2 linked regions of the Pleomorphomonas sp. PLEO genome follow. The protein of the gene in region 1 interacts with the protein of each later gene in a pairwise test. Links are inferred from orthologs where the notes say so. Each region holds a gene or a part of one and is shown on either strand. Other genes may lie near its edges. The genes, in order: dprA and recA.

Region 1 (3,287 bases):
CTCGTGCGCTTCCTGGGCGTTTTTGGCCTTGGCGGAATAAACGCGGGGCTTTTCCGGCAGGTAGCGCTCGCCATACTCCTGGACGATCACCCGGCGAGCGGCATTGATCGCCTCCGGTGCAATCTGCACGCCGTCGGTACGCATATAGGTGATCAGGCCGACCGTTTCGCCGCCGATGTCGGCGCCCTCATAGAGGCGCTGGGCCACCTGCATGGTGCGCTGAGCCGAGAAGCCAAGCTTGCGCGAGGCCTCCTGCTGCAACGTCGAGGTCGTGAAGGGCGCAAAGGGATGGCGCTTCTGCGGCTTCTGCTCGGCGTCGGTCACCGCCAGGGTGGCGCTGTTCAGAAACGCGCGGATCTCGTTGGCGGTCACGCCGTCGGAAATGTCGAGGCGGCCAATTTTCTTGCCCTGCCATTCGGAAAGTCGGGCTTCGAACTCGTCGCCGGTCGGATTGGCCAGCCGAGCGATAATCGACCAGTATTCCTGCGGCTTGAAGATCTCGATCTCGTTTTCGCGGTCGCAGACGAGGCGCAGCGCCACCGACTGCACGCGGCCGGCCGAACGGGCGCCGGGCAGCTTGCGCCAGAGAACGGGCGACAGTGTGAACCCGACGAGATAGTCGAGCGCGCGACGGGCCAGATAGGCCTCCACCAGCGGCTGATCGACATCGCGCGGCTTGGCCATGGCGTCGAGCACGGCCTGCTTGGTGATGGCGTTGAAGACGACGCGCTGAATGGTCTTGCCCTTGAGCGCGCCGCGCTTGGCGCCGAGCACCTCGAGCACATGCCAGGAAATCGCCTCACCCTCGCGATCAGGGTCGGTGGCGAGGATGAGCTTGTCGGCATCCTTCAGCGCGGCGGCGATGTCGGACATGCGCTTGCCGGATTTGCCGTCGACTTCCCAAATCATGGCGAAATCGTCGTCGGGAAGAACCGAACCATCCTTTGCCGGCAGGTCGCGGATATGGCCATAAGATGCCAGCACCGTGTAATCGCGGCCGAGGTATTTGTTGATGGTTTTCGCCTTGGCAGGCGACTCCACGATCACAAGGTTCATTCAGGTGCGCCGGACAATTTTAAGATTAAGGCTCAGCCCTCTTTAAGAGCGACCTCCGGATTAAGCAAGGGTCGACCCCTGCGTGCGCGGGCGCGTTGGCCGTCATCGTAAAAGCGAGACGAGCTGGTTTCCGTGCCGTTCGATGCGCCCGGCGAGATCCAGCTCAAGTAGAATCACCGACACGACCGACGACGTCAGCCCGGTGTGGGAGATGATGTCATCGACCGCCACCGGCGTCGGGCCGAGCGCCTCGATCACCGCATCACGGCTTTGCGGGCCGATGGAGTCGACGATCGCACCGTCACCGTCTTCGCGGAGTTCCAGGAAGGATGGGGCGTCATTTTCCAGCATCGGTCGGAGCACGGCGATGACGTCGTCGGCGGAACAGGTCAGCGTCGCGCCATCGCGGATCAGCCGATTTGTTCCCTCGGCGCGGGGATCGAGCGGCGATCCGGGCACGGCGAACACTTCGCGGCCTTGGTCGAGCGCGTAGCGGGCGGTATGGAGCGTGCCGGACCGAGCGGCAGCCTCGACCACCACCACGCCGAGACTCATGCCGGAAACGATGCGGTTGCGGCGCGGAAAATCTTTGGCGCGCGGCACCCACCCGAAAGGCATCTCGGTAAGGACGGCGCCACCCCGATTGATAATCTCCTCCATCAGCGGGCCATGTTCTTCCGGATAAATATGATCGATGCCTCCGGCGATCACAGCCACGGTCCCGGTGTCGAGGGCTGCTCGGTGGGCGGCACCGTCGATGCCACGGGCGAGGCCTGAGACCACGACGAAGCCGGCCTCGCCAAGGCCGCGACCGATGCGTTCAGCCATCTTGTGGCCGACCAGCGACGCATTTCGCGAACCGACGATGGCCGCCGCCGGCCGGCCAAACAGGTGTTTGGAGCCGCCACGCACCGTGACGACTGGCGGCGGCGCGGCGATCTGGCGCAGATACGCTGGATAGAGGGGCTCGGAGATCGCGACGATTCGGGCGCCGTGGGCGAGGGTTCGTTCGATCTCGCGCTCCGCCTCGGCCACTGACGGGATTGAAATGGTCTTGGCCGATCCGCCGCGCCGGGCGAGTGCCGGCAAGGCGTCGAGCGCCGCTTCGGCGGAGCCAAAATGGTTGATCAGGCTGCGAAAGGTGGCGGGCCCGACGTTTTCCGAGCGAATGAGACGCAGCCAGGAGATGCGTTGGTCGTCCGAAAGCTCAACCATGCACAATGCCCGTTCCGGTCATCCCTTGCGCCCGATCTTGCCTTCGGTGCCCGCCAGGAGGCGCCGAATGTTGGCATTGTGCTTTGCCCAGACGATGACGGTCAGCAGGACAAACACGGCCGCCAGCAGGTTGTTGCCAAGCGCCCACAGAGCAAGCGGCACAATCACGGTGGCGACGAGAGCGGCGAGGGACGAGTAGCGGCTGAAATAGGCGACGGCGATCCAGACGCCGGCGAAAATGAGCACTGCCGGCCAGAACAGACCGAGCAGCACGCCGATGTAGGTGGCGACGCCCTTGCCGCCCTTGAAGCCGAGCCAGATCGGGAAGAGATGACCGAGGAAAGCGGCCACGCCGGCGACAACGTTCGCCTCCGGCACCTCTGGCATCGCAAACCGGACAAGCAGAACGGCCGCAGTGCCCTTGAGGAGGTCGAGGAGCAGCGTCGCGGCAGCGAGCTTCTTGTTGCCGGTGCGGAGAACGTTGGTTGCCCCGATGTTACCTGAGCCGATGGCGCGCACATCGCCGAGGCCGGCCGCCCGCGTCAAAAGCAAGCCAAAGGGGATGGAACCGAGGCCGTAGCCGACAAGCGCGGCAACGACATAGGCGACCCAGGGAGCGACGGACTCGAACATGATGCCCTCGGCAATCTTGGATGGGGGTAACCGATTACGGGTTGTATGTCACTCTGCACGGAACTTCAGCGTTCGAACACCGGGGAGCCGCCAACGTAGGTGCGACGGACTCGGCCGGTGAAACGGGCGCCGTCATAGGGCGTGTTCTTCGCCTTGGAGAAAATGTCCTTGGCATTGAGCACCCACGGCTCGTCCGGATCGAACACGACGACGTCCGCCGGCGCACCTTTTTTCAGAGTGCCGGCATCAAGGCCGGCGATTTTGGCCGGCCGGGTCGACATCACCTCGATCAGCCGAGGGAGCGTCAATGAACCATCATGCACCAGCCTGAGGCCCGCCGACAGGAAGGTCTCCAGGCCGATGGCGCCATCGGCCGCCTCGGC
Region 2 (3,224 bases), 230 kb from region 1 along the record:
CCGCCGCTACCACGCCGGTTGGCAGTTCGCGCAGCGCACCCGCGGTGGCGAGCGCGGCGCGGGCCGCCGCCATGCCCACCTCAACGGCGGCAACGAGCGAGGCGCCTGCCGACAATGCCAACAGGATACCGGCGGTCTGCGCATCGCCGACCCCAGTGACGTCGACCACTTGGGTCGGCTGGGGCTTCAGTTCGCAGACGTGGCCGTTATCAAGGACGGCTAGCGGCTTCGAACCGCCGGTGATCACCGCCCGTCGGGCGCCGGCCTTTGCCAGCCATTCCGCCGCCTCGACCGGTCGGCCGATCGGCTGGCCGACCAACAGCTCCGCCGACGGGAGGTTGCAGATGAACAGCGCGCCAGAGCCGACAAGGGGGCGCAGGCGCGGCGCTTTGGCGCGCGAAATGGCATCCAGCACCAGCCTGTCGCCATGGGTGTCGGCGAGCCGGCGAAGTTCGGCCGGCGCGAGATTGGCATCGGCGAAGACCAACCGGTGCTTGCCGACGTCGAGCGCGGCTACCGGTAGCACGAAGTCGTCATAGAGGCCGAGGTCGGAGATGGCCGAGACGAGTTCGCCGGCCTCGTCGTGAATGGCAAGGTAGGTGCCGGTCCGGCCGTTGGCGTCCACCACCATTGCCGATGTATCGATGCCGGCCGTGGCAAGTTCGGCCATGAGGTCTCGGCCGGCCGCGTCTTCGCCGACCACCGAGACGAAGCGGCAAGGCGCTCCGGCTCGCCCGAGCAGCACGACGACATTGCGCGCCACGCCACCGGGGCGATACGTCACAATCCCCGGACATGAGGTCGCTGGCTCATAAGCATTGCCGGCCCGGCCAAGCACATCCTGATGACAGCCGCCGACCACCAAAAGTGGCAGAAAGCCCTTGTTTCGATTCCCCGCGTCCAGAGCTTTTCTCCCGGCTTTCCGACGTTTTAACCCTGCCGGAACACGTCGGGAACGAAACCAGACTTGCTTTTTCCTGTCAAGGACATATATGCCGCTTGCTCACGGGAACAAATCGTGTACATTTACGGTGAGTTTGAAATCCGGGAACGGCCGTGAAATAAGGAGCGAACCCAGTGTCGCAGAATTCACTTCGCCTCGTGGAAGGAACCTCCATGGACAAGACCAAGGCGCTTGACGCCGCCCTGTCGCAGATCGAACGGGCCTTCGGTAAGGGCTCCATCATGCGCCTCGGCAAGGGGCAGGTGGTGGAAATCGAGACGATACCGACCGGCTCGCTCGGACTCGACATCGCGCTTGGCATCGGCGGCTTGCCGAAGGGGCGCGTCGTCGAGATCTATGGCCCGGAGTCGTCGGGCAAGACGACGCTGGCATTGCATACAGTGGCCGAAGCGCAGAAGCGTGGTGGCGTTTGCGCCTTCATCGACGCCGAGCACGCGCTCGACCCGGTGTATGCCCGCAAGCTCGGCGTCAACCTCGACGAGCTCCTGATCTCGCAGCCGGATACCGGCGAGCAGGCGCTTGAGATCACCGATACGTTGGTGCGCTCCGGTGCCATCGACGTGCTGGTGATCGACTCCGTGGCAGCGCTGACGCCGCGTGCCGAACTCGAAGGCGAAATGGGTGATCAGCTGCCGGGCCTGCAGGCTCGACTGATGAGCCAGGCGCTCCGGAAGCTCACCGCGTCGGTCTCAAAATCCAAGACCATGGTGATCTTCATCAACCAGATCCGCATGAAGATCGGCGTGATGTTTGGTAGCCCGGAGACGACGACCGGCGGCAATGCCTTGAAGTTCTATGCCTCGATTCGTCTCGACATTCGCCGCATCGGCGCGCTCAAGAATCGTGAGGAGATCGTCGGCAATCAGACCCGCGTCAAAGTGGTCAAGAACAAGCTGGCGCCGCCGTTCCGCGAAGTGGAATTCGATATTCTCTACGGCGAGGGCGTGTCCAAGGTGGGCGAGTTGATCGATCTTGGCGTCAAGGCTGGAATCGTCGAGAAGTCAGGCGCCTGGTTCTCCTACAACAGCCAGCGTCTCGGCCAGGGTCGCGAAAATTCCAAGCAGTTCCTGCGCGACAACGAGGCGCTCGCCAATGAGATCGAGGCGGCTATCCGGCAGAACGCCGGCGTCATCGCCGACTCCATCCTGAAGGGCGACCCCGAGGATGACGCTGACGGAACGCCGCCCGAGGCTGAGTGAGGGCTGGGTCCAAGGCCTCTCGTCCCGTTTGGGTGAGAGGCGGTGGTCGGCTGGTACGCGGTCGACCGAGGGAGAGATAGATGCAGTTTCGCAATCCGGCCGGCGTGCATGCGCCGGTCGCTGCTTATAGCCATCAGATCGAGGTGCCTGCCGGAGCCCGTTGGCTCGTGTTGTCCGGGCAGATCGGCTTGCGGCCTGACGGTAGCTTGCCGACCGACCCGGTGGAGCAGATCGAGGTGGCGCTCGACAATGTCCGCCGCAATCTCGATGCAGCCGGCATGTCCGTTGGCGATATCGTCAAACTGACGACATATCTGGTTGGCGATGTTGATCCCGACCGCCGCCGGCAGGTGTTTGGGGCATTCTTCGGTGATCATCGGCCTTGCACGACGCTTCTTTACGTGTCGGCACTGGGCCTGCCCACGCTCAAGGTTGAGATCGACGCCTGGGCTGCGCGCGAGGCGCCGAAGGGCTAATGCGGCCTTTATGGCAAAGGCGGGCCTATCGCGCCGAAATACCGCCATCGCGAGTCGGCCTCCGCCGCTGGACAGGCGCATGGCCGGCGGCTAAATAACGCTTTGCCTTGCATGGAACCGATCGTGTCGGAACCGGTCTGGCCTGCGCGTCCTTCCCTCCGGGGGGCTGCCTTCCGAGGCGCCATCCGGATTGTCGAGACGAACCTCGCCGGCCGGTGCCGTTTCCTCGATCGCTCGACGCAAGGTTCTGGGTTGCGGGAGCGTGCGAGCGGCTCGCGGGAAATGGGGTTCGGGCGGACCGGCCGCGCGGTGATGCGAGCGGTGCCGTCTCAGCGTAGGCAGGCGAATCGTCATGAGTGGTGTGAACGAGATCAGAAAGACCTTCGTCGACTATTTTGGCAAGAACGGTCACGAGGTGGTGTCGTCGAGTCCGCTGGTACCGCGCAACGATCCAACGCTGATGTTCACCAATGCCGGCATGGTGCAGTTCAAGAACGTCTTCACCGGCCTCGAGAAGCGTTCTTATAGCCGCGCCACCACTTCCCAGAAGTGCGTCCGCGCCGGTGGCAAGCACAACGACCTCGA

Evidence for each region.
Region 2: the proteins of dprA (region 1) and recA interact in binary tests that used the Bacillus subtilis proteins (3 or more experiments, as listed by UniProt). The link is inferred for Pleomorphomonas sp. PLEO from one-to-one orthologs.

What each region holds. Positions count from the first base shown.
Region 1 is NZ_CP166625.1:3,000,089-3,003,375, forward strand. Bases 216-3,187 are described here. They hold dprA (DNA-processing protein DprA), read right to left. Parts: upstream 2,272-3,187; coding sequence 1,159-2,271; downstream 216-1,158. Other genes in these bases: topA (type I DNA topoisomerase), read right to left, coding at 216-1,056; plsY (glycerol-3-phosphate 1-O-acyltransferase PlsY), read right to left, coding at 2,290-2,904; AB6N07_RS13940 (dihydroorotase), read right to left, coding at 2,970-3,187. In the rest of the region: more of topA, read right to left, coding at 1-215; more of AB6N07_RS13940, read right to left, coding at 3,188-3,287. UniProt on the Bacillus subtilis protein: Protein that helps load RecA onto ssDNA during transformation. Binds cooperatively to circular ssDNA, is able to bridge different segments of DNA. Favors the loading of RecA onto SsbA- or SsbB-coated ssDNA and formation of RecA-DNA filaments.
Region 2 is NZ_CP166625.1:2,770,394-2,773,617, forward strand. The notes cover bases 212-3,120. They hold recA (recombinase RecA), read left to right. Parts: upstream 212-1,077; coding sequence 1,078-2,163; downstream 2,164-3,120. Other genes in these bases: AB6N07_RS12835 (PfkB family carbohydrate kinase), read right to left, coding at 212-862; AB6N07_RS12845 (RidA family protein), read left to right, coding at 2,244-2,639; alaS (alanine--tRNA ligase), read left to right, coding at 2,992-3,120. Outside these bases: more of AB6N07_RS12835, read right to left, coding at 1-211; more of alaS, read left to right, coding at 3,121-3,224. UniProt on the Bacillus subtilis protein: Multifunctional protein involved in homologous recombination, DNA repair and competence.